3 regions of the Clostridium perfringens genome follow, and region 2 is predicted to be linked to each of the others. Evidence: predicted binding sites of a transcription regulator. Region 2 holds the regulator's gene; each other region holds the start of a gene.

Region 1 (11,104 bases), 1.3 Mb from region 2:
ATTTCTTCAATTAATACTAATCCATAATTATCTTCTTTTAAATTTCCTTCTTTAATACTAGCCTTAATACTTTGACTAGCCTCTTGAAGAGCTATAACATCATATTTCTCTTCAACTATTGTTTTTGCTAAGTATTTTATTTTGTATAATTGTTCTTCCTCTAGCCAAGAATGACAGTTTAAAGTAAGTAATTTCATTTTTAATCTCCTAAATACCTAAGATATCTTGAATATCTGATTTTAATACATCTGCTTTAGGACCATATATAGCTTGAACCCCTTTATCTTTAACTATAAGACCTAAGGCTTTATTATCCTTCCAAGCTTTTTCATCTCCAACCTTTTCAATATCTTTGACAGTAACACGAAGACGAGTCATACAGGCGTCTACATCTACTATGTTTTCCTTTCCACCTAGTAATTCAATAGCTTTAACTGCTAACTCATCCATTGAAGCATTGCTATTTGATGAAGCTTTATTTGCATTTTCATCTTCATTATCAATATAGTTACCCATACGTCCTGGTGTAGCTATTTTGAATTTCTTAATTAAGAAACTAAATACAAAGTAATTTAAGAAGAAGAATACTACTGCAACTATTATAAAGTTTATTAAATCCTTAGTTAAGCCTGCATTTATCATAAGTGGTGAACGAGTTATAAGCTCTATAAATCCAAAAGCATGAACCCTTAAGTTTATTATATCAGCTATGGCAAATCCTAAACCTGCAATTACTGCATAAACTACATATAATATTGGTGAAATAAACATAAACATAAATTCAATTGGTTCAGTTACACCAGTTAAGAATACTGCTATGGCTGCTGAGAAAAATACTGATTTATATTTTTTCTTCTTATCTGGATCAACATTTTTATACATAGCTAATGCTACACCTATTAATGAAGCACTTGAAAGTATTACTTGTCCTGCTTTGAAACGAGCAGGTACCACTGACCCTATAAGTTGATTGTATGAGGTTATATCTCCTGCTTGCTTAAAGTTATTTAAATCAGTTATCCAAGCAAGCCATAATGGATCTTGTCCTGCAACTACTTGCCCTGCTGTTGGACCTGTAAGTATATGATAAACTCCACCAAGCTCTGTATAGTTTACTGGAACTGTAAGCATATGGTGTAATCCAAATGGTAATAATAAACGCTCTAATGTACCATATAAGAATGGTGCTATTATTGGAGCTGTATCCTTAGATGTAGCTATCCATTGACCAAAAGTATTTAATCCGTATTGTACAAATGGCCATACAAAAGAAAGTATTATTGCTGAAATTGTTGAGCCTATTATAACCATGAAAGGTACAAAACGTTTACCATTGAAGAATGCTAATGCATTAGGTAATTTATTATAATTATAGTACTTATTATATAAAGCTGCTCCTAAGAAACCTGAAATAATACCAACAAATACACCCATATTAAGTGCTGGAGCACCTAACACTGAAACAAAGTAATCTTTAACTAAAAGTGTTTGCCCTGTAAAAGATTGAACTGTAGCAGTTGAATCTCCAGCTAGCATAGCATTGCTTACGCTAAATATTACGCCAGTGATTCTATTAATAAGAACAAATGCTATGGTACCTGCAAAAGCTCCCCCAGCACGTTCTTTAGCCCAAGATCCTCCTATTGCAACGGCAAATAGTAAGTTTAGGTTACCAATTATTGCCCAACCTATATCCTCCATAACTCTCGCTATAGTTTTTATGAAATCTACATCAATGTAAATTCCCATTACTTTACCTATTGAAATCATAAGTCCGGCAGCAGGCATTACAGCAACAACTACTAATAATGCCTTACCAAACTTTTGCCAGAAATCAAAAGACCCTAATTTAAATTTCTTCATTCTCAAATCCCTCCATTTATTATTCTTATAACATTCATTCCAAGGTTATTGGTTATATAAACTCCAAATATTAAATTTTTTCTTTATATAGATCTAGCTAAAATACAAAACTAAAAATCAACCTTAAGTTTATTTTAATCTTTTTATATTTATTTTTATTTAATATAAAAACCTCTAAAAAAAACTTAGATTACATTCATTTCTAAAGTTTTAATTTAAATTTTTAGAATTATTATAAATAAAAATATAATAATCTCTTTAAGAAAGCTTATATACTCTGCATTCATAAGGTTTTAATGTAAACTCTGTTAAGTTTTTATGTTCACAAACCTCATAATTGTTAAGAATTAAATCCTTAGAATTAAGTTTTTCTTTCTCATACATGTACTTGGCATTTTCTCCAGTTAAATTAGCCATTATCAAGAACTTCTCATTATTTAAAGTTCTTGTGTAAGCAAAGATATTTTCATCCTCTTTAAGGATTAAATCATATACACCATAGATTAAAGCTTCATTAGACTTTTTAAGTTTTATAAGCTTTTTATAGAAGTTTAAAACTGAATTTTCATCCCTTTCTTCAACTTCTACATTTATTGTTTTATAATTTTCATTAACTCCTATCCAAGGTTTTCCACAAGTAAATCCTGCATTCTTATTTGCGTTCCATTGCATAGGTGTTCTTGAATTATCTCTTGAAGTTACCCAAGCTTCTTTTAATGCTATTTCCTCTGAAACACCACTTTCAATTCTTTCATTGTAAGTATTTATGGTTTTAACATCATCATACTCAGATATGCTATGATATTTAACATTTGTCATACCAAGTTCTTGCCCTTGGTATATGAAAGGGGTTCCCTTTTGTAAGAAATAAATTGCTCCAAAAGCTTTTGCACATTCAGTTAAATATTCCTTGTCATTTCCCCAAGTTGAAACAACTCTAGGTATATCATGATTTTCAATGAAAAGTGCATTCCATCCTTTACCTTCTAAAGAATTTTGCCAATTTGTTAAAACATCTTTGTATGCCTTCACATCAAATCCTTGTCCCTCTTCATAATTCCAAAGATTAAGATGCTCAAATTGGAATATCATATTAAATGTCCCCTCATCTTCAGCTACCCAGTGATCAGCTTCATTGGCACTAACTCCATTTGCTTCTCCAACGGTAACTATATCATACTTTGAAAAAGTTTCTTCTTTTAGTTCCTTAAGATGAGAATTTATTCCCTCTACATTCATATGTTTTTCAAAGGATGAAACATATTTAAGTCCCTCTGGATTATCCATATCCTTAAGACCCTCTTCTTTTTTTATGTGACTTATAGCATCAACTCTAAATCCATCAATTCCTTTATCAAGCCACCAGTTTATCATTTTATATAGTTCATTTCTTACCTCTTTATTCTCCCAGTTTAAATCTGGTTGCTCTTTAGCAAATAAATGCAGGTAATACTCTTCACTATTCTCACAGAATTCCCAAGCTGAACCTTTAAATATACTTTCCCAGTTATTTGGTTCCTCATCCCCTTTACCTTCTCTCCAAATATACCAATCTCTTTTAGGATTATCCCTAGAAGATCTTGATTCTATAAACCATGGATGTTCATGACTAGTATGATTTATTACTAAATCTATAATAAGTTTCATCCCTCTATTATGAACCTCATTAAGCAATTCATTAAAATCATCCATAGTTCCAAATTCATCTAAAATATCTTTATAATCACTAATGTCATAACCATTATCATGATTTGGTGATTTATACATTGGACATAGCCAGATTAAATCAATACCTAAATCTTTTAAATAATCTAATTTAGATATTATACCTTGAATATCACCTATACCATCACCATTAGAATCCATAAAGCTCTTAGGATAAATCTGGTAAGCAATTAATTCTTTCCACCACTTTTTATTCATATTTTCTCCTTATGTTTACGTATATTGATTGAATTTTAGATTTGAACTATGTGCAAACGTTTGCCCACAATTCAAAAAAATTTGTTTTTTAGAATCACCTAAAAAACAGATTTTAAAATAAGGCTAAAATCCAAAGCTCACTAAGCTCCTTTGAATTAAGTCTCTATTTTTCCTATTGGCTATCAATTCTAAGATTCCAGCTTATTCAAGCTGTCATCAAGAATTGCTAAGCACTAGATAAATTCGGCTAAAATTCAAAGTTCGCTAGGCTCCTTTGAATTAAGTCTCATTTTATATTTTTATAATATCAGATTATTAAATCCTTTACAAAATTGATTTAAGAGAAAATTTATATTATTTTCTCTATTTATCTTTTATTTTCTCTTCTATACTCAAATTTTTGTGCAAACGTTTGCCCAAATTCCATGAGGAATTCTATCCTCTATCAATTAATTCAGTATCTACTATACAATATTTTTTTCTACCTACTAAATTTCCATTTAAATAATCTATAAGCAGCTTAGTTGCCTCATACCCTAATTCTCTTGCATTAATATCTATAGATGAAATTGGTGGATTTTGATATTTAGTCATAGGTGTATTATTAAAACCTACTATTTTTACTCCTTCAATTCCCTCTTCATTTAAAAATTTATTTGCTCCTAAAGCAAGTAAATCATCTGTTGTAACAACTATCTTAGGAGTTCTTTTTGATATTATCTCCCTCATAGCCAAATACCCACATTCTTCTGAAAAATCTATCCCCTCAATAACCATAGTTTTATCATAATTTAAATTATTTGCCTTAAAAGCATCTTTAAATCCACTTAATCTATCTTTAGAAACATTCCAACTTTTCTTTCCCCCAATAAAAGCTATATCACTTTGTCCATCTTTTATAAATTTATCAACTAATTTAAACATTGCTTGAAAATTATCATTATCAACCCATAAAACATCCTCTTCATCTGGTCTTCCAATAACTACAAAAGGGAAATTTATGTCTTTTAAATATTTTATAGTCTTGTCCTCTTCTCTAACAGATAATAAACATAATCCTTCTAATAGATTATTACTTGAAAATTCCTTTATAGTCTTTAGTTCGTCCTCATCATTTTTACTAAAAGCATACATGATATAGTATCCATTTTCCTCTGCTGACATACTCATACCTCTCATTGCTTCTACGAAAAAAGGATTTTTAAATGAATCATCTGCCTCATTAGGTAAAACTACCCCTAATATTTTTGTTTTATTGTTAACAAGACTTCTAGCTATTGCGTTGGGTTTATAATTTAATTTTTTTATAGCCTTATTTACTTTTATTTTAGTTTCTTCACTAATTTTGGGGCTATCAGATAAAACTCTTGAAACAGTTGAAGGGGCTACATTGGCTTCTCTAGCCACATCTTTAATTGTAACTTTCACAAAATCACTCCTTCACACTTTAAAATATACCATAAAATCCTTCTGCAATCTACAAAGTGATTTAATTGTATAAAAGTACATATTTCATAGAGTATTTATCAAAAAATAATTGAGGTACATCAAAAAGTTAATATTAAACCTTTCGATGTACCTCAAGTTAAAATTATTTCATCAGTTTACATATATCATTTGTGAAGTCTACAGGATCTTCAATGCTTAATCCTTCAACAAGTAAAGCTTGGTTATAAAGTAATTTTGTATATAGGTTAAATTTATCCTTATCATTTTCAAGGGCATCCTTTAATGAGTTAAATACTTCATGATTTGTATTAACTTCTAATACTTTTTGTGCTTTAACTCCTTGATTATTAGGCATTGCACTTAATATTTTTTCCATTTCTATTGAAACTTCACCTTCTGAAGATAAACATACTGGATAATTCTTTAGTCTACTTGAAGCTTTTACTGCACTTATTTTTTCTCCTAAAGCTTCCTTCATAGCTTCAAATATACCCTTGTTTTCTTCATTTTCCTTTTTGTTTTCTTCTTCTGATTCTATTCCTAAATCACCACTAGATACTGATTTAAATTCTTTTTCTTTGTAGTTCATAAGCATTTTTATTGCAAATTCATCTACATCCTCTGTGAAATAAAGAATTTCATAACCTTTGTCTAATACCATTTCAGTTTGTGGCATTTTCTCTATTCTTTCATTTGATTCACCAACAGCATAATAAATATATTTTTGGTCTTCAGCCATTCTTTCAACATATTCAGCTAGGCTTACCATTTTCTTTTCTTTAGATGAATAGAACATTAATAAATCTTTTAATTCATCTTTATTCATACCAAAATCATCATAAACTCCGTATTTTAACTGTCTACCAAAGGATTTATAGAATTTTTCATAACTTTCTCTATCATTTTTCATCATAGATTCTAATTCATTTTTGATTTTAGTTTTTATATTTTTAGCAATACGGCTTAATTGTCTATCATGTTGAAGCATTTCTCTTGAAATATTAAGTGATAAATCTTGAGAATCTACTATACCTTTTACAAATCCAAAGTAATCTGGTAAAAGCTCTGAGCATTTTTCCATTATTAAAACACCATTTGAATATAATTCTAATCCTTTTTCATATTCCTTAGTGTAATAATCATATGGTATATTTTCTGGAATATAAAGAATTGAATTATAGCTTATCATACCATCAACACTTATGTGCATATGTCTTAAAGGCTTATCAAATCCAAATCTCTTTTCAACATAAAAATTATTGTAGTCATCATCAGTAAGTTCATTTTTATTTCTTCTCCATAAAGGAACCATGCTATTTACTGTTTCTTCTTCTACATATTCTTCATGCTCATTTTCTGTTCCCTCTTTAACTCTTGATTTAGTAACATCAAGTTTAATTGGATATCTTATGAAATCTGAATATTTCTTAATTAATGATTTTAATTTATATTCTTCTAAGAACTCATCATAATTTTCATCCTCATCATTTGCTTTTAGGTGTAAAATTATATCAGTTCCAAAAGAATCTTTTTCAGCTTCTGAAATTGTGTATCCATCCACTCCATCTGATTCCCACTTATATGCTTTATCTGCTCCAAAAGCTTTTGTTATTACTGTTATCTTATCTGCAACTAAGAATCCTGAATAGAATCCAACTCCAAATTGTCCTATAATATCAAAACCATCTTTGATTTCATTTTCTTTTTTAAACTGTAAAGAACCACTCTTAGCTATAACCCCTAGATTCTCATCAAGTTCCTTTTCTGTCATACCAATACCTTTATCTGATATTGTAAGAGTTCTTTCTTCTTTATTTGGTTTTATTTTTATATAATAATCATCTTTATTGAAAGTTAATGAACTATCTCCTAAAGTCTTATAATAAACCTTATCTATTGCATCACTAGCATTTGAAATTAATTCTCTTAGAAATATTTCCCTGTTTGTATAAATAGAGTTAATTACAATGTCTAATAGTCTTTTTGATTCTGCTTTAAATTCTCTTTTTTCCATTTTGAATTATTCCCTCCCAAAACAAAAAACTTCTTTGTTAGCACTCTAATAACTTGAGTGCTAATCTCTATTTTTATATATAACACTTTTTGAAATTAATGTCAATATTCAATCCAAAATGAAATTTTAACCTTTTTAATATTATTTTTAATAGCAAAATAGGTGTATAAAATTAACTTTATTCCCCCTACAAAGATTATAAAAATAATACTTCTTCAGGTTTTATAGTTAATTTAATACACCCATAAAATTTAAACCAAACTCATATATATTTAATTTTCAAATAAAAAGTCTTAAATATTTAAATATGTACTTATCAAATTGATATGCACTTAAATTTTACTTCCACAATAAGGACAATAATTATAATCTCCCTCTACAGTTTTTCCACAATTAGGACAAACTTTTTTCACTGCTCTTTTTCCATAAACTTGCCCCTCTTGAATAAGAGTCATATCTTCTAGATTAACTTCATTAATTTCTCCATTTTCTATGACTTTTCCCCTTTCCTTTGAAATTTCATATATTGAGTTACATCTTTTACACATAACATAATATTTTTCATTCCATCTAAAAATAGGAATAAAGAATATATGAAAATACTCATAACTCTTTATTAAAGTTCCCATAGTTCTTGTTGAACAAGTTTTGCAATATATATTTTCTAATTGTTTTATTTCTTTTTGTTTATTTTCAATTCCAAATATACCAATAAAAAACATGCCATTCTCCTATAAATTTTATTATTACTTAAATATCATATTAGGATATATTTTTTTCAAAAATTCATCTGTATATTTCTTATCAAGAAACCTATCTAATGCATTTTTAGCTTTTATTCCCCTCATCCTTGCTACTTCTCTCCTTACAGCTAAAGATGATATTATGATATCTGGTATTAAAAGTACTAAAAATATTACTGTGATTATTTTTATTGTTTGAAAAGAAAATAGCCCCATAAACTTATCAAATAATGGATAAATATCCTTTAAGAAAAATACTCCAAGAATTCCCCAAAAGACAGAATATTCAACACTTGTTCTTCCATGTATACTTAGAGCTTTACTACTATACTCCCAAGAAACACTACCAAATACCTTTTCCTGAACCCATGAGCATAAATATTCAAAGGCTCCCCCAATAATTGCACTTATAAAAAATATTATTATTCCATTATAATCAATAAATCTATAAAGCAATAGTGTAAGAGCAACTCCTCCTATGCCATATACAGGACTAATAGTTCCATAAATTAATCCTTTTCTACTTTCAAAGTGTCCATTTCTTACATAACACCAAATCATTTCTACACAATATCCTAAAATAGATCCAATGGTAAATATCCATATTATTTTATAAATATTTATGGTATTACTAATATCCATACTATCTCCCCCTATATTAATTTATATAATAATATAACTTCCATAAAAAATTTATCTATAAGTGATATTAAGTATTAATTAACCGTCCAAAAAAACACTTGCTTTAAATAAATTAAAGTAAGTGTTTTTTAATTTTTATTTTATTCATATCCATTTACTACAACCTTAATTTCTCCTGTGTGTGGATCAATTATAAGGCCATGAATATTTACATCACTAGGCATTAAGGGATGATTTTTTAATGATGTCACACTTTCTTTTACAGATTCTTCTACACATCCAAATCCATGAAGCCATTTTTCCACATCTATTCCACAATGTTTGATAGTTAATATAGTCTCCTCTGATATTCCCCTATCTTCCATTTTCTTAATCATATCTTTAGAATTTAAATTACTCATACCGCACCCATGATGTCCTACAACTAAAACATCTTCTGCATTAAATTCATAGATAGCAACAAGTATGCTTCTAACAATACTTCCAAAGGGATGCATTATTGTAGCCCCAGCATTTTTTATTATCTTGGCATCTCCGTTTTTTATGTTCATGGCTTTTGGTAATAACTCAGTAAGCCTAGTATCCATGCAAGATAAAATCACTAATTTTTTCTCTGGCTTTTTAGTTGCTTTATATTTCTCATATTCCTTATTTTCCACAAAACTCTTATTAAATTCTAAAATTTCTTCTAGTCTTCTCACATTCTTTTCCATACTAAATACCTCTAAATAATATTTATTATTCTTTTAAATTAATTATTTATACTACTATACCACAAAGATTTAATTATATCCTAAAAAACTTTTTATATAAAAAAATTGATTTAAAGTCTTTACTCTAAACCCACTTAAAAATTCTCTCTTTATCACTTTTTATCTTCATTTAATTATACAAGTTGAATATATTAACTTGTCTATTATTGTTTAATATTAATAAATAATACCCCAGTCCTCATATCCCTTATTTATTATATCTAGATATCTTTTTTCTGGAGCTTTATCTCCTTTTTCATTCATAACATAAGCAAAAGCTTTATAAGAAATTCCATTTATATCTTGTACAATAAGATCAATCTTCTCATATAAATCTGGATATTCTTCATATTTATCTAAATTCTTTAAATCATTTAGAGAAATTTCATAAATTGCACCATAAACCTTTTCACCTTCACAAGGTATTATATCTGCATATTTATTATAAACTAATTTATAATTATTAAGATGTACACTTATCATAGGAATAGCTTCTGGGCATCTTTTTTTCATTTGCTCTAAACATAGATTACTTCCATAAGCAAAATAAACCATATACTCTCCACCTTTTCTTCATCTTTATTACATATTATTCCATAACACCTATAATGCGTTAATTAATTTTAACATAATATAGTAAATTAACTCTACCAAAAATTAATTTTCAGTAGAGTTAATTTCTTTATTTTGTAAAAATCCATGTAATATTGCCAAATATTACTTCTTAATAGATTTAATATATAATTTATATTCCTATTCTAATATTTTTAAATACATAAAATAGTAATATAATTTTTAACTTATAGTGCTAATAAGCTTTTTACACTCATCTTCAATTTCTTCTATTGATTTGTGAATGTAGATTGCATTTCCACAAGCATATATATTTTTACTTGAAGTTTCTAAATTTTCATCTACAGCTGGACCAGTTGTATTTGGATTTAATTTAAGTCCACTTCTTAATGCAACTAATCCATCTGAAATCATTGGATAAGCAAAAATTACTGTATCACATTTTATTTTTTTCTTTTCATCACCATTTTTTATAGTTACAGAACTTACTCTTCCTTCTCCATGTATTGCAATAATTTCATATCCAGAGTATAAATTTTCACTTAAATCAAAAACTTCATTTTTATTTTTATCTGTTATGATTCCAGAAACCTTAATATTATGTTTTTTCAAATCCTCTTGAATCATATAAAGAGTGGTATCTCCTACTATGAAGATATTTTTCCCCGGAATCATATTTTTAATTCCAAAAATCTTTTTAGCCATTCCTACAGTTAAAACTCCCGCTGTACGATCCCCTGGAATTTGAACTGCATTTCTACTTTTTTCTTTTCCACCATTAGCAATTATTATGTTTTTACCTTTTATTTTCTCTACACCACATTCACTACTTGTACAAAGTATTTCATTTGAATCTTCTATTTTTAAAACCATAGTATTTAATTTAACATCAACATTAAGCTCATTAAATTCTTTTAATAAACTTTCCTTATATTCTATACCTGTTAAATTACCCTTTTCGCTTATATTGTAATCAGCTGAATTTAAAGCTCCACCTAAAACTGGATCTTTCTCTACTAGAAGAATATTTTTTATTCCATCTTTTTTACCATTAATAGCTGAAAGAAGGCCTGATGCTCCTCCCCCAATTATAATTAAATCATATTCTCTCATAGTCTTAATCCTCCTTAAAACCAATTACTGGT
Region 2 (11,104 bases):
GCATATAGTTTAATTATAGAAGAAGGCACTGCTTTTTATAATTTATATGAAAATGATAAGTTAAAGCTACCAACAGAAGAAGAAGAGAGAAAAATGTACCATTTAGCAAAGAAAATTTTAGAGGAAAATGGATTTAATCAATATGAGATTTCTAATTATGCTAAAGAGGGAAAAGAATGTAGACATAATTTAGCATATTGGAATATGGATAACTGGATAGGAGTAGGATCAGCAGCAGCTTCTTATATTAATGGAAAAAGAATTAAAAATATAAGTAGTGTTGAGGAATATATAAATTCTATCAATGAGAAGGGAGAAGCCGTAGAAGAAATAATAAATAATTCAAAAAATGATAATATGGAAGAATTTATGTTTATGGGGCTTAGAAAAATTAATGGAATAGATGAAAATGAATTTAAAAAGAGATTTAGTATGAATATAAATGATGTTTATGGAGAAATACTAAATAAGTATATAGATGAAGGGCTTTTAATAAGGGATTCAGGAAGGATTTTTCTAAGTGAAAAAGGCATAGAAATATCAAATATAATAATGGCTGATTTTCTATTATAAAATTAAAAATAGGTTATGGTATAAATTGAAGCAAATAAAAGAAAAATAAAGATATTAAAGAATAAATAAGGTAAAATTCAAAATTTTCATTTGAAATGATAAAAAATGGAATTGACAAAAAACTTGGTAGGTAATATATTAATAGTGTACTAGTTAGCACTCGTTCAGAGTGAGTGCTAATAAAGAGGTGAGATTAGTGATAGATGATAGAAAGCTTCAAATATTAAGAGCTATAATTCAAGACTATATATCAACTGGAGAGCCTGTTGGTTCAAGAACTATCGCTAAAAAATATAATCTTGGAGTAAGTTCAGCTACCATAAGAAATGAAATGGCTGACTTAGAGGATATGGGATTTTTAGAACAGCCTCATACTTCGGCAGGAAGAATTCCATCAAGCAGAGGATATAGATTATATGTTGATAGAATGATTGAATTCGAAAGATTGTCCTCTGAAGAGGAAGGGCTTATTAGAAGTTCAATAATAGATGGTACCTTGTACGAAGTTGATAAAATAATCAAACAAACTAGTGCTCTTCTATCGGAACTTACTAAAATGACTTGTATAGTAAAAGCACCTTCAGTACATAAGAGCTTTGTAAAATCAATTCAGCTTTTAAAAGTTGATGATGTAAGTATTTTATGTGTTTTAGTAACTGATAATGGTGTAATAAGAAATACAGTCATAAAAGTAAAGAGTGTTCCTATATCTGAAGAACTTATTAAAATTAGTAAGATAATAACTGAAAGGCTTAAAAACCTTACTATTGAGCAAATAAACTTAGAGGTTATTAGCAATCTCAATAGAGCTTTAAGCGGATATGAAGATATAGTAAATGCGGTTTTACCTGCTCTTTATGAGAGTTTAAAAGGTGATGAAACTTCTGAGGTATTCTTAGAAGGAACAATTAATATATTCAATTATCCTGAATATAATAATATTCATAAGGCAAAAGAGATTTTAGAGCTTTTACATGATAAAAAAAGTATTTCAGAACTTATAAGTGATAGTGATGATATGACTGTAAAAATAGGTGATGAAATATTTGTACCAGAAGCAAAGGAATGTTCCATAATATCAGCTGGATATCATGTAGGAGATAGATCTTTAGGTACAATAGCTTTAATAGGTCCTAGAAGAATAAATTATTCTAAAGTCTTATCAATCATGACTGAAGTTATGAAAGAGTTAAATGAAACTTTAAAGAATAAGTAAGTAAAAAAAGAGAAGAGGTGTGGCTGCTTTATGGTGGATAATAAAGATTTTAACGAAGAGTTAAAGGAAAATATCCAAGAAGAATTAGATAACGAAACAAAAGCTGAAAATCCTAATATTGATGAAGAGGTAGAAGAAGTTTCAGAAGATATTAAGGCTGATGAAAAAGTTATTGATTTTGAAGAATTAAAGGCTTTAAAGGAAGAAAATACTATGTTTAAAAGTAAAACAAAGAAATTAGAAAATGAATTAGAGGCCTTAAAAGATAGATTATTAAGAATATCTGCAGAGTATGAAAATTACAGAAAAAGAACAGATAAAGAAAAAGAAAGAATATATACTGATGCATGTGAAGATGTTTTAATCAAAATGCTTCCAGTATTAGATAACTTAGAAAGAGCCTTAGCTGTAGATGGAACTGTTGAAGATCTTAAAAAAGGTGTTGAAATGACAGTAAGACAATTTGAGGATGCTTTAGAAAAACTTCAAGTTGAAGAAATATCTACAGAAAATGGTTTTGATCCAGAATTACATCAAGCAATGATGGTTGTGGAACAAGAAGGCGCAGAGCCAAATCAAGTAGCTCAAGTATTCCAAAAAGGATACAAGAGAGGGGATAAGGTTATCAGACATTCAATGGTAACTGTAACTAAATAATTTAATTAGCATTTAACAGGTTTAAATTATAGATATTGTTAGAGGAGGAATTAACAATGAGTAAAATAATCGGTATAGATTTAGGAACAACAAATTCATGCGTAGCTGTTATGGAAGGTGGAGAACCAGTAGTTATCACTAACTCAGAAGGTGCTAGAACAACTCCATCAGTAGTTTCATTCCAAGCAAATGGAGAAAGATTAGTAGGTCAAGTTGCTAAAAGACAAGCAATAACAAATCCTGACAAAACAATAATGTCAATCAAAAGACACATGGGAACTGACTATAAAGTTAATATAGATGGAAAAGATTATACACCACAAGAAATATCAGCAATGATACTTCAAAAATTAAAAGCAGATGCAGAAGCTTACTTAGGAGAAAAAGTAACAGAAGCTGTTATCACAGTTCCAGCTTACTTCAATGATGCTGAAAGACAAGCAACTAAGGATGCTGGTAGAATCGCTGGTTTAGATGTTAAAAGAATAATAAACGAACCAACAGCTGCATCATTAGCTTATGGATTAGATAAAATGGATAGTGCTCATAAAATCTTAGTATATGACCTAGGTGGTGGTACTTTCGACGTATCTATCTTAGACTTAGGAGATGGAGTATTTGAAGTTGTATCAACAAACGGAGATGCTAGATTAGGTGGAGATGACTTCGACCAAAGAATTATAGATTATATAGCAGAAGACTTTAAAGCTCAAAACGGAATTGATTTAAGACAAGATAAAATGGCTCTTCAAAGATTAAAAGAAGCTGCTGAAAAAGCTAAAATTGAGTTATCATCATCAACTCAAACATTAATTAACTTACCATTTATAACTGCTGATGCAACTGGTCCAAAACACATAGATATGACATTAACAAGAGCTAAATTCAATGAATTAACTCATGACTTAGTTGAAAGAACAATCAACATAATGAAAGAAGCCTTAAAATCAGGTAATGTTTCATTAAATGATATAGATAAAGTAATCTTAGTTGGTGGATCAACAAGAATACCAGCAGTTCAAGAAGCTGTTAAAAACTTCACTGGAAAAGAACCTTCAAAAGGAGTTAACCCAGATGAGTGCGTAGCAATGGGTGCTGCTATCCAAGCTGGTGTATTAACTGGTGATGTTAAAGACGTATTATTATTAGATGTTACTCCATTAACATTAGGAATCGAAACTTTAGGAGGAGTTGCAACTCCATTAATCGAAAGAAATACAACTATCCCTGCGAGAAAGAGCCAAATATTCTCAACTGCAGCAGATAACCAAACTTCAGTTGAAATTCACGTAGTACAAGGTGAAAGACAAATGGCAGCTGATAACAAAACTTTAGGTAGATTTACTCTATCAGGAATTGCTCCAGCTCCAAGAGGAATCCCTCAAATAGAAGTTGCTTTCGATATAGATGCTAACGGTATAGTTAAAGTTTCAGCAACTGATAAAGCTACTGGAAAAGAAGCTAACATTACAATCACAGCTTCAACTAACTTAAGCGATGCTGAAATAGATAAGGCTGTAAAAGAAGCAGAACAATTTGCTGAAGAAGATAAGAAGAGAAAAGAAGCTATAGAAGTTAAAAACAATGCTGAGCAAACTGTTTACCAAACAGAAAAAACTTTAAATGAACTTGGAGATAAAGTTTCAGCTGAAGAAAAAGCAGAAATAGAAGCTAAAATCGAAGAAGTTAAAAAAGTTAAAGATGGTGACGATATAGAAGCTATCAAGAAAGCTATGGAAGATTTAACTCAAGCATTCTACAAAGTATCAGAAAAATTATACCAACAAAATGGTGGAGCACAAGGTCAAGGATTCGATCCAAACAACATGGGTGGAGCTAATGCTGGAGCAGGTGCTACAAACAACAACGATGACAATGTTGTAGACGCTGATTTCGAAGTTCAAGATGATAAATAATAATTAAAACTATCACAAGACTTAAAGCTTTGATATAATATAAAAAGAATTAATAGAGGGAAGGCTCAATAGTCTTCCCTTTTTATAAGTAAACTTATAGGTGGTGAATAACAGTGGCTAAAAGAGATTACTATGAAGTGCTTGGGCTTCAAAAAGGTGCTTCAGATGATGAGATAAAAAGAGCTTTTAGAAAAATGGCTATGAAATATCACCCGGATAGAAATCCTGGAGATAAGGAAGCGGAAGAAAACTTTAAAGAAGTAAATGAAGCATATGATGTTTTAAAAGACCCTGATAAAAAAGCTAAATATGATCAATTTGGTCATGCTGCTTTCGATGGAAGCGGTGGCTTTGGTGGTGGCGGATTTGGTGGCTTTGATGCTGGTGGATTCGACTTCTCAGAAATGGGTGGCTTTGGAGATATTTTTGAATCATTCTTTGGTGGAGGATTTGGTGGCGGATCATCTAGAAGAAGAAATGCTCCACAAAGAGGTGCTGATTTAGAATATAGATTAAATATAACATTTGAAGAAGCCGTATTTGGATGTGAAAAAGAAATATCTATAACTAGAACTGAAAATTGTGAAACTTGTCATGGTACAGGTGCTAAAGCAGGCACATCTCCTAAGACTTGTCCAAAATGTAATGGTTCAGGTCAAATAAGAGTTCAAAGACAAACTCCTTTAGGAAGCTTTGTATCTACAACAACTTGTGATCAATGTGGTGGAACAGGTAAAGTGATTGAAGATCCATGTCCAGATTGTAAGGGAAAAGGAACTGTTAGAAAGAATAGAAAGATAACAGTTAAGATACCAGCAGGTGTAGATACTGGAAACATAATACCTTTAAGAGGACAAGGTGAGCAAGGTGCTAACAATGGTCCTTCAGGAGATTTATATATAAGAGTAAATGTTGCTCCATCTAAGATATTTAGAAGAGAAGGTTCAGATATTTACTATGATTACAAGATAAGTATGGCTAAGGCTGCTTTAGGAGCAGAAATAACTGTTCCGACTGTAGACGGAAATGTTAAATATAAAGTTCCAGCAGGTACTCAACCAGGAACTAAGTTTAGATTAAAAGGAAAAGGTGTTCCTCACGTTAATGGTGGAGGAAGAGGAAATCAATACGTTCATATGGTAGTAGAAGTTCCAAAACATCTAAATAAAGAGCAAGAAGAAGCATTAAAAGCCTTTATGAAGGCATCTGGGGAATCGGTTGATGATATAGATGAAAAAGATGAAGGATTCTTCTCAAAATTTAAAAAGAAAAAATAGTAAATTTAAAATACTCTAGTTAGAAATGACTAGGGTATTTTTTGTTTATATAAATTTAAAAAAAGTAAATGATTTACAAGTAGATGTATTAGTGATATAATACACTTAAGGTTAGTGTATTAATGAAGTAATACATGAGTACAAAAATATATTAACATAAATCTAGGGGTGATTAAATGATAGAAGTGGTTGGTGTTAAAAAGAAGTTTAGAAGAAAAAAAGTTTTAGAGAATATTACTTTTAATGTAAAGAAGGGAGAAATAACTGCTTTACTAGGGTTAAATGGAGTGGGGAAGTCTACTCTTTTAAAGATAATTATGGGCCTTGTTAAGCAAGATCAGGGGGAAGTGCTTTTTAATGGAGAAAAGCTAAATTATAAGACCTATGAAAATATTGCCTTTGTACCTGATGTTTTAAATACTTATGGTGACATGAAAATAAAAGATGCCTTTGAATATATGAGTATGATGTATGAAAAGTGGGATATGGATAAAGCTTATGAAATGTTAAAAGATTTTAAATTAACTGATGACTTAAAAATAAATAAACTTTCTAAGGGGAATATAGCAAGGGTAAAACTTATACTAGGTTTTGCTAGACACCCAGAATATTTACTTTTAGATGAACCTTTTTCAGGTATAGATATTTTTACAAGAGAGAAGTTTATAGAATCTTTAATTGGCTATATGGATAATAATATTGGAATTTTACTAACAACTCATGAATTAAAAGAGGTTGAAAATATAGTTGATAAAGTTGTCTTTTTAAGTGATGGAAATATTAAAATAGAATTTTATGTTGAAGATGTAAGAGAAAATGAAGGATTGTCAATGGTAGAGAAAATAAGGGAGGTACATGAAGGTGAGTAAGGGGAATTTTAAAAAGTTAAGTTATCTTTTAAATTTACAGATATTAAGAGATTTAAAAATAACAATAGGATCAGCTGTTGGAATTATGCTTTTAAACATTGCCTATTTTAGTTATAGTTTAAGTGATGAATTAAAGATTTATTTAGAAAAAACAGAGAATATAGGTGCTATTCAAATGTTTTCACCTATGGAGCCTTTTAGCAGTTTTGTTAGTAGGATAAATGGTAGGATATTAACTCTTCTAATATTAGGTTGCTTTTGTTTATATTGTTGGTATCTATGGCTTGGTGAGTTTAAAGGAGAAAATAAAAGTGCGTACACTCTTTTAACATTGCCATTTCCTAAAAAGTTTATTATTATATACAAGTTTTTATCAGCGTGTTTTTATTATTTATCTTTAGTTTTCTTTCAAATAGTAGCATTGCTTATAAATTATATAATATTTAATATTATGGTTCCAACTGATGCTATAGTAAAAGAAAGTTTAATTACCATATTATCTAGTTCAATAAGTAATTTTTATGGATTGATTCCAGTTAGTTTTGTTAATTTAATAACTAATGGCTTATTTTTTATAGCAATGATATTATTGACTTTTTTATTTGCAATATTAGAGAGAAGTTTTGGAGTAAAGGGTGGAATATTAGGAGTAATATTAGGATGTTCTTTTCTTTTTTTAGTTTTAATCTTCCCAGGAAAGATGGATTTTTATATGTTCGAAAGATTTATTTGGTTTGTTTTCATATCAATCTTATATAATTTGTTCGGATGGTTTTATTCTAAGTATTTACTTGAAAAAAAGGTTCATGTGTAAGGAGGATTAGAAATTATGAAAAAAAGAGTACCTTTGGTGTTAACAATAATATTTTTAAGTGCATTTATAATTTTTTCTGGAATATTTATTTACATTAATTGTTCGCCAATAAAGTTTAAAGACATATATGGAAGTAGAAGTGAACTTGGAGATGTTGACTTAGTTTTTTATAAAGATAGAGATATTTTTGAAGAAGAAGTAACTGTTGAAGCTGAAACAGTTAGTAGAAGAAATGTTATTAATGAGAGGCGTTTTGATGGTATTGATGTGCTTAAGGATAAGAAGTTTTTTAGAGGAATTTATCCAACAAGAAATACTTTCTTTGAGGATGACGATGTAATGGTTGATGTTACTAATATATACGGTAATGGTATTCAAAAGCTTGAAGTCAGATTTAAGGATAAAAAAACTAACACTTATGAAACTTTTAAGGTTAAAGTAGATGAATATATTAGAAATAATAATATAGATAAAGTCACTTATAAAGATGGAAAAATAAATATATTATTTTCAATGAATTACGAGGAAAATAATATAGGATTTGGGGAAATAAATTTATCAGATAAGAAGTTCAATATAGTTGATATAATAAATTTAGATGAGAAATTAGATTTAAATAGAGATTATTCTCATATAAATTCAGTAAGACAAAAATTTGGAATGTTACCAAGTACTGAAGAAGATAAAGTATATTATAAATTAACTGAGCTTGATAATACTGATAAGAGAGGCATATATAGTGATGAGAGCATTATTGAATTAAATGTAAATACTAGAGAAATAAAAAGATACAATCCTAATGATGAAATAAGAGATGAGATGAAAAAATCTTATTTTGATGCAAATGGAAAAGGTGGTACAATGTTTGAGGCATATGGTGAAATATACATTACACAGACCTCAGATGAGAAGACTTCAGTATTAGTATTTAACACTAAAACAAAAGAGTTTAAATTTTATAAGGACCTTATAGAAAATGAAAGATTAAAGAGATATGGAGTAAATGTTAGAAGTTTAAGTGAATTTATAATTGTAGAAAATAAGGTTATAGCTAATTTTGTTAAGGTTAGAGATGATGGTTTTGTAAGTGGAGCTTATTTAGCAGTTATAGATATACCTAGTAAAAATCCAGTTTATATAGGTGAGTTAGAATATGGATATTTAAGTGATATTAAGATATCAGGAGGTAAATAAAATGTTTTTTGAAGTAAATGATAGAGAACCAATTTATCTCCAAATAATAAGACATATAAAACAATCTTTAGTTATTGGAAATTTAAAGCCAGGGGATCATATACCATCAAGAAGGGAGCTTGCAGAAATGTTAAAAGTAAATCCTAATACAGTTCAAAGAGCATATAGAGATATGGAGACTATGGGACTTATAGAAACAATAAGAAATAAACCAAGTACTATAACAGAAGATGAAGAAATATTAAAAAACATAAGAAAAGAACTTGTAGAGGATGCATTAGATGGATTTATAGAAAGTATGAAAGCTATAAAATTAACTAAGGAAGAAGTTTTAGAAATTATTAGAGAGAGATATTAAATATTTATAGAGGTTAAATAAGATTAAGTTTAAAGGTTATGTCAATAATAGACTATAGCCTTTATTTTTTTTATGTGTGATAATAAAAATAATGATAAAGAGTTTATCTTAGAAATTTTAATAGAGCATATGAAACATAATAATACTTATAAGCTAGACAGATACTACACTAAAGTGTAAAATAAATTATTAGTCAAAGTAGCATAAGAAAGGATTGATACATAAATGGAAGGAACTTGGATTGAAGTTAGAGTAATAACTAAAAGTGAGGCATTAGAACCTATATCAGGAATATTTTACGGATTAGACTGTAAGGGTGTTGCTATAGAGGATCCAAATGATATATTAGGAAGAGAACAAGGACCTTTAACTTGGGATTTTGCAGATATAAACATATTAGAACATAAGGGGAAGGTTGCCGTTGTTAAAGGTTATTTCTCAGAAGAGGATAACATTGATGATGTAATAGCTTATGTTAAGGAAAGAGTAGAAGAGTTAAAAGAATCAGGATTAGATGTTGGTGAAGGAACAGTTGAAGCAGAAAAAATGTTTGAAGAAGACTGGGCTAATAACTGGAAGAAATACTATAAGCCAATAAAGATTGGAGAAAAAATAGTTATAAAACCAATATGGGAAGAGTATGAACCTACTGGAGAAGAAATGGTAGTAGAATTAGACCCAGGTATGGCTTTTGGTACTGGAGATCATGAAACTACAAGAATGTGTGTTCAAGCTTTAGATAAATATGTTAAGGCTGATACTACTGTATTTGATATTGGAACAGGTTCAGGAATACTTGCTTTAGTTGCTTCTAAACTTGGTGCAAAACATGTTCTAGGAGTTGACTTAGACCCAGTTGCTGTAGATTCAGCTAAGGAAAATATATCATTTAACAATGTTGACAACATAGAAGTATTATATGGAAATCTTTTAGATGTTGTAGATGGAAAAGCTGATATAGTTGTTGCAAATATAATAGCTGAAATAATCTGCATACTAGTTGATGATGTTAAAAAAGCATTAAATAAAGATGGAATTTTCATAACTTCAGGTATAATACATGAGAGAAGACAAATGGTTATAGATAAATTAGAACAAGAAGGTTTTGAGGTTATGGAAGTTAACAAAGATGGAGAATGGAACTGTATTGTTGCTAAGTTAAAATAATTTAGTAAGGGAGTATAAAATTATGCATAAGTTTTTTACACCAGCGCATATGTTTTCAGACACTCATGCCACAATAACAGGGGAAGATGTAAAACATATTTATAAGGTTTTAAGGGTAAAACCAGGTGAGAAGGTTGTTGTAAATAACCTTGAAAGTGAAGAGTTTTTAGGTGAGGTAGAAGAGGTTAATAAACAAGAGGTTTCTATCAAAATCTTAGAGAAGCTTGATGTAAACAATGAAAGTAATTTAAATATTACTTTATTTCAAGGAATGCCAAAGGCTGCAAAAATGGATTTAATAGTTCAAAAATGTGTAGAACTTGGTGTTTCAGAAATAATTCCAACAATCACTGATAGAGTAGACGTTAAATTAAAAGGTGAATTTAAAAAATTAGATAGATTAAATAAAATCGCTTTAGAGGCATGTAAACAAAGTAAAAGAACGGTAATACCACAAGTATTAGAACCAATGGACTTTAAAGAGGTTTTAGAAAAGATAGATCAATTAGACCTTATGGTTATTCCTTATGAAAATGCTACAGGATACGGAATAAGAGCTATGGTTAACTCTATAGAGGATAAAGATAGTATAAAAAATGTTGGAATAATGGTTGGGCCAGAAGGCGGATTTGAAGAAAGTGAAATAGAAGCCCTAAAAGAAAAAGGAGCTCATATTGTAACTTTAGGACCAAGAATTTTAAGAACAGAGACAGCAGGATTTACCTGTATTTCTCTTATTCAGTATGAGCTTGGTGATTTAGGAGGAAATATTTAATGAAAGTTGCATTTGCTACACTAGGGTGTAGAGTTAATACATATGAATCAGAAGCAATGACTGAAAAATTTGTTAGAGAAGGCTATGAAGTTGTAGATTTTAATGAAATGGCAGATGTGTATGTAGTTAATACTTGTAGCGTAACTAACATGGGAGATAAGAAATCAAGACAAATAATAGGAAGAGCTAGAAGACAAAATCCAGAGGCTATTATAGCTGTAGTTGGATGTTATGCTCAAATAGCACCTACAGAGGTTTCAGGAATTGAAGGCGTAGATGTAGTTTTAG
Region 3 (11,104 bases), 300 kb from region 2:
GTTTATGTATTCTGAAATATTCACTTCTTCAACGCCTTTTTTAAATTCTATATTACTATTTCCCTGAACTATCTTTACTTTCATGTTTAGTTTAGTAGATACATATCTTTCTAGTCCCTTTATGTTTGAACTTCCTCCACAAATATATATCTTGTCTATATTATTTTGAGTATTTTTACTTTTATAATATTTAATTATTCTACTAGCTTCATCAAACCAAGAATCTACAACCTCTCTAACAACATGCTCTAAAGGCCCTTCTTCTCTATTCATCAAATTACAATTTTCTCTCTTTTGCATTTCTGCATTTTCTAATGAAATTTCTAATACCTTTGATATTTTACTATTTAAATAATTCCCACCAGATTTTGTAGTTTTTATAAGTATTAACTCATTGTCTTTCATTATTGTTAAAGCTATATTCTCAGCTCCCATATCAATACTTAAAATAGACTCCTTTATTTCAGGATTCATTACGCAATAAGCTTTTCTTTTAGAATTATAATTTAAATCTAAAGCATAGGGTTTTCCACCCATTTTATTAACAAGCTCTGCATAGGAATAAACCATCTTATTTGGATAAACAACAATTAAAACCTCTAGCTTTTCATTTCCCTCAATAACCTTTTCTCCTAAAACATTATATTGAATCATATGATCCTCTAAGTTTATAGGAAGATATTGCTGAACTTCGTACTTAATAACTGATTCTATTTCATCCTCATTAACCTTTGGAATAATAATTGTTCTATTTATAATAGAAGTGCTGTTTGTAGTGAAAATTACATTATCATTCTTAACATTATTAGAATCCAAAGCGTCATTAATAGCCATAGCTAAATTATCTATATCATTAATATGACCATCATCTATACTGCCTTTCGGAGTCTTAAAAGAAAAAGCCTTGTCTATACTAACCTTATTTTTATGATATCTCCCAACAACAACCTTGGTATTCTCACTTCCAACATCAATAGAAATAGCTTTTTTACATATAACAGCCTTAGCTTTTTTCTTACTACCTTTTTTATCATTCTTTTTCTCAGAATTTTTCTTCTTAAGAGACTTAAGTATATCAGAAACATCCATATGCAATATACTCTTCTTCTCTTTATTTTCTATTGCCAAAACTTTCCCTCCTTTACCTTTATAGTTGAAAAGTGTAAGGAACTATTTCCTTACACTTTTAATAATTATATAGTTAATTTAATTTATAAGCCGAATCTGCACTAGTAGCTGGATAAACCAAAATTTTATTACTTTCTGAATTTATATTTTCCTTTGTTGTTCCCTTAGGTACTAAATATACTTCTATTTTAGCTGGTTGAGATGGCTGCTCTACTTTACCTTTCTCACCTATAACCGCATCCTTACCATTTGGATCTACTACAATTGCAAAAACATCATTATTTTTTGACTGCGGAACTGGAACTGTTTGTAAATATTTTTCTACGTCATTATCAGCTTCACTATCTATTATATATGATGTATTTGATGTTATTTTTCCTTCTGCAACTAAAGCTGATGCTGCATCATATATTGTTTTAGCACTTGCTATATCTGCCTTAACTTTTGCTTTTCTTTGTATTGATAAGAAGTTTGGTATTGCTATTGCTGCTAATATTGCTATTATCGCTATTACTATAATTAATTCTATCAAAGTAAAGCCTTTTTTCTTTTTAGTTTGTTTTTTTGACTTCATTTCCTATACTCCTTACTTATTCAAATCATATTCACTATCTTTACCAGTTTCAGGATAAACTTTAATTTCGCTTCCTGTTGTTGGTTTTATATAAACTTCAATTTCAGGTTTAGCTTCCGTATTAGTTATTGAAATTGCAAATGTTGAGTTATCTACTGACTTAGGAGTAGGTATTGTTTGTAAATATCCTTGTAAATCCACAATATCTTTATTGCCTGTCTCAGTTATTGAAGTAACATTATTTAGATCTCCAAAATCAGTTGATCCTGGTACTATCTTCCCTTCTGCAATTAAAGCTGATGTTGCATCATATATTGTTTTTGCACTTGCTATATCAGCCTTAACTCTTGCTTTTCTTTGTATTGATAAGAAATTTGGTATTGCTATTGCTGCTAATATTGCTATGATTGCTATTACTATAATAAGCTCTATTAGCGTAAAACCTTTTTTCTTTTTAGTTTGTTTTTTTGTATTCATTGGTTTTCCTCCTTAAAATGATATGTAATCTATATTAAAAGTCTACTAACTTTTAATTCACTTCAAAAGCTCATTATTTGGATAAGCCTCTCCCTTAGATTTATTATCCGAATTTACAATATCTACTTTAACTATTGGCTTGGTTAAATCGTAGCCATTATTTGAATTATTATCTGAAAAATCAAATGTAACACTTACATAAAAATGACAACCTTTAAATGCCTTAGGTTTTAAATTAGTGCTATTTAATATATACTTTCTTAATTCTTTTGCTCTTTCATCACTCGAACTAGATAAGTCAATACCATATCCATAATAAGTAATCAACTTTCCATCCTTATCTTTTATAGTTGTTTTCTCAGGCATATTAAACCCTTCTTTTCCTTCAGCAATCAACGCTATAGTAGCATCATATATTGTTTTTCCTGTTGCAATATCAGCTTGAATTCGAGCTTTTCTTTGAATAGCTAAAAAGTTTGGTATAGCTATAGCTGCTAATATTCCTATTATTGCTATTACTATAATAAGTTCTATTAAAGTAAAGCCTTTTTTCTTTCTCTCACTTCTAATACTCACTTTTTTCATCTCCTAAAATTTAAACTAACTTATACTGTTATACATTTTAAACATAGGTGTTAATATTGAAATTAGTAGGAATCCTATAATTATTCCCATAAGAACTATCATTGATGGCTCTATTAAGGCTGTTGCTGTTTTTATTTCTCTTTCTAGTTCATCATCATAAAAGTCTGCGGTTTTATCTAATATGCTATCTAGTGAACCAGCTTCCTCTCCAATCTTAACCATGGAAGCAAGCATTGGCGGGAAGATTTTTATATTCATTATTGAATCTCCTAACCCTTCCCCTTTTAAGACCTTTTCTTTTACTTTTAATAATTCATTTTCTGCAATTTTATTTCCAACTACAGAGGCAACTATTTCTATAGAGGTTACTAAAGACATTCCACTTGATGATACTATTCCCATAGTTCTTGTAAATCTAGAAACTATTATTTTTTGAGTTAATTTTTTTATTACTGGAATTTTTAAGTTTATTGAACTTAATTTATATTGACCCTCTTCACTCTTTAAATATTTGCCAAGTAATATAATTGCTGTTGCTAAAATTAAAAAAATTATAATTCCATACTTACCTAACATTTTGCTTGTCCCAAGAACCATCTTAGTCGATATTGGAAGGTCTACATTATTTTCTTCAAACATCTGCACAAAGGTTGGCATTACAAAGGTAAGAATAAAAGTAATAGCAATAATAGCTACCACTCCAAGAACTATAGGATAAATCATAGCACTTTTTATCTTTCCTCTTATCTTTGTCTCTTTTTCGTAGTAATCAGCCATTCTTTTTAAGATTATATCTAAGTTACCACTTCTCTCCCCAGCATCAATCATACTAGTAAGTAAGTTTGGAAAAACATCTTTTCTTTTTCTCATGGAACTTGCTAGGGTTTCTCCTCTTTTCAACTCTCCATTTACTCCAATTAAGGCTTCCCTAAGCTTTGGTTTCTCACATTGTTCTATTAATATATTTAAAGCCTTACCAATAGACAATCCAGAATCTAACATAACATAAAACTGTCTACAAAATACTCCTATATCCTTAAGCTTCACTTTACTATTAAAAGAAAAACTCTTTTTACTTTTACTATTTTCCTTTTCTATACTTAGAGGATAATATTGATTTGATAAAAGCATTTCCCTGATTTGACTTTCAGAATCAGCACTTTGAGAACCTTCTATTCTTTGTCCTTCTGAATTAATAGCTTTATATTTAAAAATTGCCATAATTCATCTCCTTTTCTTTTAGCAAATTACATATCATAAGTTATATTTAACATTTCTTCAACTGTGGTATTTCCCTCTAAGACTAAACTTCTACATGCTTGTCCAAGAGTTCTCATGCCATTTTTAATTGAAATCTCCTTAAGAATATCCGCACTTTTATTTTCTAAAATAGCCTCTCTATGTTCTTTAGTCACTTCCATAATTTCATAAATACCCATTCTACCTACATAACCAGTATTATTACAATAAGCACAACCTTTACCTTTATGAAGTATAAGCTCTTCATTTTTATCTATATTTAATATTTCTTTTTCATATGGTGTAGCATCATATTGTAATTTACACTTTGGACAAATTTTTCTAACAAGTCTTTGAGCTATAACTCCTTTAATAGCATTTGCAATTAAATATCTTTGAACCCCCATATCCTCAAGTCTTAAAATACTAGATGGAGCATTATTAGTATGTAAAGTTGATAAAACTAAATGACCTGTAATAGCAGATCTTATTGCTATTTGAGCCGTTTCAGAATCTCTTATTTCTCCAATCATTATTATATCTGGATCCTGTCTTAATATAGATCTTAATCCCGTTGCAAAAGTTAACCCCACTTTATTATTAACATTAACTTGGTTAATTCCTTCAATTGATACTTCAACAGGATCTTCTATAGTAATAATATTTTTACTATCTGTATTTAGCTCATTTAAAATAGTATAGAGCGTTGTTGTTTTACCACTTCCTGTAGGACCTGTAACAAGAATTATTCCATTAGAATGCTTTGTTATTTTTTCTAATAAATTAAGTTCATAGTCCTTTATTCCAAGCCCTTCCTTAGAAATTATAAAATTTTCCTTGTTTATTATTCTTATAACTATCTTTTCTCCTGTTATCATTGGAAGAATAGATACTCTTAAATCAATTTGTTTATCTCCAAATCTAGTAAGAATTCTTCCATCTTGAGGAAGTCTTTTCTCTGATATGTCTAAGTTTGCTAAAATTTTAATACGAGTAACTAAGGGAGCTAGGGTATCTACTGGCAAAGTAGATATTGTATGTAATTTACCATCTATTCTATATCTAATTCTTAATATATTTTCATAGCTTTCAATATGTATATCACTAGCTCTTTCCTCTACTGCATTTTTCATTACATATTCAATCATTTTTATAATTGGAGCATTATCTAAGTTATCAACTTCTTCAATATTATCTAAAATAAGATTATTTCCTTCATCAACTTCCTTAGTTAATTCTTCCGCTGCTGATAAAACCTTTTGGTTTGAATAATATATATCTATAGCTCTTTGAATAGATTGTTTTACTGCTATATAAGGACGCACATTTAAACCTGTAGAAATCTCAACATCATCTATTGCAACTATATCTAAGGGATCTGCCATTGCAACTTTTATGGTATTATCATCTATTTCATATGGAACTATTAAATGCTTTCTACAAACATTTTCTGAAATCATCTTTATAGCTCTTCTATCTATTCTTATAATTTCAAGATTTACTCTTTCAATATTTAATTGTTTTTCTAAAACTTCTATTATATCCTCTTCAGTAACAAAGTTTTGTTCAACTAAAATTTCTCCAAGCCTCTTTCCAACCTGCTTCTGAATAATCAATGCTTCTTTAAGCTTATCCTCTGTAAGCTTTCCTGATTCAATTAGTATATCTCCTAAACGCTTTTTCTGATAACTAATCAAAGAAAATGCCTCCTTTTCAAGTTAAAAATTTAACTATAAAACTTAATCTAAACTAGTATATTAAATTTTTTACACCCCAAAATATATTGGTATTATTATGTTTCCAAAAAATATTAAAATAATAGTAGATATTCCTATAGCTGGTCCAAAGGCTATATAATCACCTTTTTTCTTTTGTTTAAACAAAATAGCTAATACTGCTATTATTCCCCCAATAATAAATGATAAAAATATATTTATTATTGCTAATTTCCACCCTAAAAAAATTCCTGCTATGGCATGTATCTCTATATCTCCACTCCCCATAGCTCCAGTTAATTTACTAATTAAAAATATTACTAAAGCTGATATTACTAATCCCATAAAATAATTTAATAAGTTTTCTCCAAAATAAAACTTTTCTATTAGGGCAAAAATAATCCCAAGTATTACAGCTGGGTAAGTAGTAACCGCATAAACATCTTGGGTATCGTAATCTATAAATGAAATTACTATGAGAAATGTAATTAAGACTATGTACTTAACTGTCAAAAAAGATATACCATAATATTTATATACACAAAAATATAAAAAACCTGTAAGCAATTCTATTAGTGGATATCTTATAGATATTTTACTCTTACAATATCTACACTTTCCACCTAAAAACAAATAACTAAAAACAGGTACTAAATCTATAGGCTTTAATTGTTTTTTGCATGTACCACAATGTGAAGGCGGAAATGCTATAGATTCCCCTGCAGGAATTCTAAAAATACACACATTTAAAAAACTTCCAATTATTAATCCAAATAAAAAAAATATTATAGACACATTTCCTCCAAAATCATTCAAAAATGAATTATTTATTAATATTTCATAATTATTATAAACATCTTGAAATTTTTTGTAAACATTTTTGATTAAGCTTTTTTTACTCATTATACGAATAATTTAATTTTTTCATTTATTTAATGTTTTGTTAAATATTATTTAATAAATAATTAAATATCATCTTTTTAAATCCTAAAAAATAAGGGCATGTAGTAAAATAAGTTTTATTATTATATTTTATACAGCCCCTATGAAATTACTTTAATTAAAATATATTTATACTATAGACACCGTAACTTTTCTTCCATTTTCTATATCTACATTATAAGATTCTCCACTTTGAGGCTTATCTAAATCTTCAAGTAAATCTTGTAACTTACTTTTACCCATATCATCACTTATTCCTGAAATTTGTACATTTCCATTACTTGAAGTTATTTTTATATTTGTAACACTACTTGAAATAGCATCTTCTGCCAATAACATTTCCACAGATCTTTCAATAGCAGCACAATTTTGTTTATCTACTTTTGCCTTAGCACTATCCTTAACAGATGAAAAATTTGGAGCTATAACCGTTAAAATTATAGCCATAATAGCTAAAACAACAGTTAATTCTATTAATGTGAATCCCCCTTTCTTATTTCTTTTCCCTTCATTTCCTTTTCCACATATTGCACTTGCTTTCAGTAATAACATTTATGGTCCTCCTTTTATATTTTTTAAAGTTAAATATTTTTTAACTTTAGATTTATATTAGGATTATGGACATTTTTACCATTTATATACACAAAAAAAGAGATTCTTTTAAAGAATCTCTTTTAATATATCATTTGTATATTTAATCTCTTATGTTATTTCAAGTCTTAAGTTATTTTAAATCTTTAGTTTTTTTAAATCTTTTGTTTATTCTAACTTATTTAAGTACTCTATAAATTCTTTCGTATCTCTCTAATGTCTTTTGTTTTAATAGCAAAAACTATTTTTAAACTTAACTCATATGTAACTTTAATATCTTTCGTTCTATGAATTCATTTGTTAGTCATTATTTTATCTTTAGTATTTATAATTCTTTTGTTTTTCAAAAATCATTTGTAACTTATGTATTTATAATAACACAGTTTTTCCCAGTTGTCTACAAAATAATACAATATTTCTTATTTTTTTTAATATATATTTTTTATACCAATTAAAAACTTAAAATTAATACTTTTAATTACAATTAATTTCTAAATAACCTGTTTTCATAAACTTTTCAATCACTTTTTCGACATTTAAACCATTTTAATCATATTATGTAATTATTTTCAATAAGAATTACATAAAAAAAGGATGACTTAACTGTCATCCTTTTTATTCTTTTATTAATACATTCCGTCCATTCCCATACCTGCACCTTGAGGCATTTCTTTTTCTGGAATATCTGCTACAGCAGCCTCTGTTGTTAAGAATGTTGATGCTACTGATGCTGCATTTTGAAGAGCTGATCTTGTAACCTTAGTTGGATCAACTATTCCAGCTTTAATCATATCTTTATATTCTCCTCTTAAAGCATCAAATCCTACACCTGCATCACTATTTTTAACTTTCTCTATTATAACTGAACCTTCTAGTCCTGCGTTATGAGCTATTTGTCTCATAGGTTCTTCTAAAGATCTTACAATTATATTTATACCAACTTGTTCATCTTGAATATCAGAAGTTAATTTTGCCACTTCATTTATTACATTTACGTAAGCTGTTCCACCACCTGGAACTATTCCTTCTTCAACAGCTGCCTTTGTAGCTGCTAAAGCATCCTCTATTCTTAACTTACTTTCCTTAAGCTCTGTTTCAGTGGCAGCTCCAACCTTAACTACTGCAACCCCACCTGCTAATTTAGCTAATCTTTCTTGTAATTTTTCTTTATCAAATTCAGAAGTAGTAGCTTCTAATTGTAATTTTATTTGGTTAATTCTATTTTTAATCTCTTCTGAGTTTCCTCTTCCATTAACTATTGTAGTACTTTCTTTAGTTACCTTAACACTTTCAGCTTCTCCAAGCATATCTAATGTAGCTTCTTTTAAATCTCCGCCTACTTCATCAGATATAACAACGCCTCCTGTTAAAGTGGCTATATCTTGTAACATTTCTTTTCTTCTATCACCAAATCCAGGTGCTTTAACTCCAACACAAGTAAATGTTCCTCTTAATTTATTAACAACTAATGTTGTCATAGCTTCGCCTTCTATATCATCAGCTATTATTAAAAGTTTTTTACCTGCTTGAACTATTTGCTCAAGTAATGGTAATAAATCTTGTATATTGCTTATTTTCTTATCTGTTATTAATACTAATGGATTATCTAAAACAGCTTCCATTTTTTCAGTATCAGTAACCATATAAGCTGATACATATCCTCTATCAAATTGCATACCTTCAACAACATCTAACTCAGTTCCCATTGATTTAGATTCTTCTACAGTTATAACGCCTTCATTTCCTACCTTTTCCATAGCATCTGCAATTAGCTTACCAATTTTTTCATCAGCCGCTGAAATTGCAGCAACTCTAGCTATGTCTTCTTTTCCATTTACAGGCTTAGAAATTTTTTGTATTTCCTCTACAGCTTTTTCAACTGCAGTTTTAATTCCATTTCTTATTAATATAGGATTTGCCCCTGCTGTTACATTTTTTAATCCTTCTCTTATAATTGCTTGTGCTAATAAGGTAGCTGTAGTAGTTCCATCTCCTGCCACATCATTAGTCTTTGTAGCTACTTCTTTTACAAGTTGAGCTCCCATATTTTCATAAGCATCTTCAAGTTCAATTTCTCTTGCTATTGTAACCCCATCATTTGTTATTAATGGTGATCCAAATTTTTTATCTAAAATAACATTTCTTCCTTTTGGTCCTAATGTAACCTTAACAGTGTTAGCTAATTTATCTACACCCGCTTGCATAGATCTTCTTGCTTCTTCACCGAATAATAATGTTTTAGCCATATTAATTTACCTCCCAAATATATTATGAATATCTAAATCACTTATATTTTAAAACTATTCAACTATTGCTAGTATATCGTCTTGTCTTAAAATAGTATATTCTTCCCCCTCGAACTTAACTTCTGTTCCTGCATATTTAGAATATAATACTTTATCTCCTATTTTAACTTCCATCTCTGTTCTTTTTCCATCAACTATTGCTCCTGGTCCCACAGCAACAACCTCTGCTTCTTGTGGTCTTTCCTTAGCAGTTCCAGTAACTATTATACCGCTTTTAGTAGTTTCTTCTGCTTCTAATCTTTTAATAACAACCCTGTCTCCAAGTGGTTTAATACTCATTAAAAAACCCTCCTTAAAAATGCTAATTAATTTTTGTTTAGCACTCATTAATATAGAGTGCTAATTCTTACTATTATCATATAATTTACCAGTTGTAAATTCAATAACTAAATTTATTTATTTAGAATATATTATTATTATTTTCCATGTTTAAGGTAATTTATCTTAAGTTTTCTGCTATTCTTTTGAAATTTCTTCAATTTACTTTTTTCATATATATACATCTATTTATTACTTATTTCCATATTATTATCTCTTAATACATTACATACTATAAATTAATACTAAAATTTTTCTTAAAATATGTATTTTTGTTTAATATTTAATAAAAAAGTCTAGAATAAATAAAAATAATTATTTTAAGGAGACATAATGATTAAGATTTTAAAAGATATATTATTTTCATTTTACCTTCTAATAAGTTCAGTAGTATTTTCTGTTATTTTAACATTAAATATTTCTCCTGTGCTCTATTCCCTATTTATTAAACTTAATATAATCCCTAAGTATAAAAACCTTAGCAGTGAAGAAATTTTAAATGACTATAATAATATAATTCATTATTTAAATTCTCCCCAAGAAGAAGTTCTTAAATTTAAAAACTTTAAAATAAGTCCTATAGGAGAATTTCACTTTCTAGAAGTTAAAGAAATTTTTTCTTCAATATATTTAATAGGATTAGCTTGCTTAATTTTAGGAATAATTTTATTTATAATATCAAAAAAATTCAAACTAAAAATATCATTTAAAGCTTTTAATATTTTCTTCTATGAAGTTTTATTTATATTTCTTAGTTTAATCTTAAGTTTTTACTTAAACTTTTCAAAAGTCTTTACCCTATTTCATAAAATATTTTTCAATAATGATTACTGGATATTTGATCCTAAAAAAGATCCAATAATAAATGTTTTGCCTGAATCTTATTTTTTATTTTTAGCAATTTTCATTTTATCTCTAGTAATGATACTTTCAATAATATCTAAAATATTTTATACTCTAAAAAACATAAACATTTAAAATAAAAATAATATTTAAAATAAAATAAAATTTAGCATAAATTCTCTTAAATTTTCAAACTATTAAAGTAACGGCTTTTTTAATTTTAAATACATATATTATAATATTTATAAGTATTTTAATTATTTAAGGTGTGATGAATATGAATAAAGAAACTCATATATGTGCTCTTTGTGAAAGAAAAGTTCCTAAAATCACAGAACATCATCTCATTCCTCGTGAAAAAGGTGGAAGATTTGATGAAACAACCT

The links. The regulator HrcA, encoded in region 2, represses chaperone genes, less so after heat shock. The targets are predictions, from matches to a motif close to TGTTAGCACTCNNNNNNNNNGAGTGCTAACA.
Positions count from the first base shown of each region.
Region 1: htpG (molecular chaperone HtpG) is a predicted target of HrcA. The motif match lies at 7,285-7,315, and genes of this name have one in related genera.
Region 3: groES (co-chaperone GroES) is a predicted target of HrcA. The motif match lies at 9,872-9,902, and genes of this name have one in related genera.

Region 1 covers NZ_CP065681.1:3,077,914-3,089,017, forward strand. Annotated here, with positions in the region: gene I6G60_RS14270 (endonuclease/exonuclease/phosphatase family protein) at 1-197, opposite strand, end outside; gene I6G60_RS14275 (PTS transporter subunit IIBC) at 208-1,863, opposite strand; gene I6G60_RS14280 (glycoside hydrolase family 13 protein) at 2,122-3,786, opposite strand; gene I6G60_RS14285 (LacI family DNA-binding transcriptional regulator) at 4,222-5,214, opposite strand; gene htpG (molecular chaperone HtpG) at 5,378-7,249, opposite strand; gene I6G60_RS14295 (zinc ribbon domain-containing protein) at 7,582-7,971, opposite strand; gene I6G60_RS14300 (putative ABC transporter permease) at 7,996-8,634, opposite strand; gene I6G60_RS14305 (beta-class carbonic anhydrase) at 8,775-9,347, opposite strand; gene I6G60_RS14310 (gamma-glutamylcyclotransferase family protein) at 9,564-9,941, opposite strand; gene I6G60_RS14315 (NAD(P)/FAD-dependent oxidoreductase) at 10,182-11,072, opposite strand; gene I6G60_RS14320 (NAD(P)/FAD-dependent oxidoreductase) at 11,077-11,104, opposite strand, start outside.
Region 2 covers NZ_CP065681.1:1,038,806-1,049,909, forward strand. Annotated here, with positions in the region: gene hemW (radical SAM family heme chaperone HemW) at 1-573, shown strand, start outside; gene hrcA (heat-inducible transcriptional repressor HrcA) at 770-1,789, shown strand; gene grpE (nucleotide exchange factor GrpE) at 1,820-2,446, shown strand; gene dnaK (molecular chaperone DnaK) at 2,503-4,362, shown strand; gene dnaJ (molecular chaperone DnaJ) at 4,476-5,639, shown strand; gene I6G60_RS05180 (ATP-binding cassette domain-containing protein) at 5,816-6,508, shown strand; gene I6G60_RS05185 (hypothetical protein) at 6,501-7,322, shown strand; gene I6G60_RS05190 (hypothetical protein) at 7,338-8,516, shown strand; gene I6G60_RS05195 (GntR family transcriptional regulator) at 8,518-8,874, shown strand; gene prmA (50S ribosomal protein L11 methyltransferase) at 9,100-10,041, shown strand; gene I6G60_RS05205 (16S rRNA (uracil(1498)-N(3))-methyltransferase) at 10,064-10,816, shown strand; gene mtaB (tRNA (N(6)-L-threonylcarbamoyladenosine(37)-C(2))-methylthiotransferase MtaB) at 10,816-11,104, shown strand, end outside.
Region 3 covers NZ_CP065681.1:736,533-747,636, reverse strand. Annotated here, with positions in the region: gene pilM (type IV pilus assembly protein PilM) at 1-1,128, opposite strand, end outside; gene I6G60_RS03790 (prepilin-type N-terminal cleavage/methylation domain-containing protein) at 1,202-1,702, opposite strand; gene I6G60_RS03785 (prepilin-type N-terminal cleavage/methylation domain-containing protein) at 1,715-2,179, opposite strand; gene I6G60_RS03780 (prepilin-type N-terminal cleavage/methylation domain-containing protein) at 2,237-2,764, opposite strand; gene I6G60_RS03775 (type II secretion system F family protein) at 2,780-3,985, opposite strand; gene I6G60_RS03770 (GspE/PulE family protein) at 4,012-5,700, opposite strand; gene I6G60_RS03765 (prepilin peptidase) at 5,770-6,513, opposite strand; gene I6G60_RS03760 (type II secretion system protein) at 6,790-7,212, opposite strand; gene groL (chaperonin GroEL) at 7,878-9,497, opposite strand; gene groES (co-chaperone GroES) at 9,552-9,836, opposite strand; gene I6G60_RS03745 (TIGR01906 family membrane protein) at 10,209-10,853, shown strand; gene I6G60_RS03740 (HNH endonuclease) at 10,996-11,104, shown strand, end outside.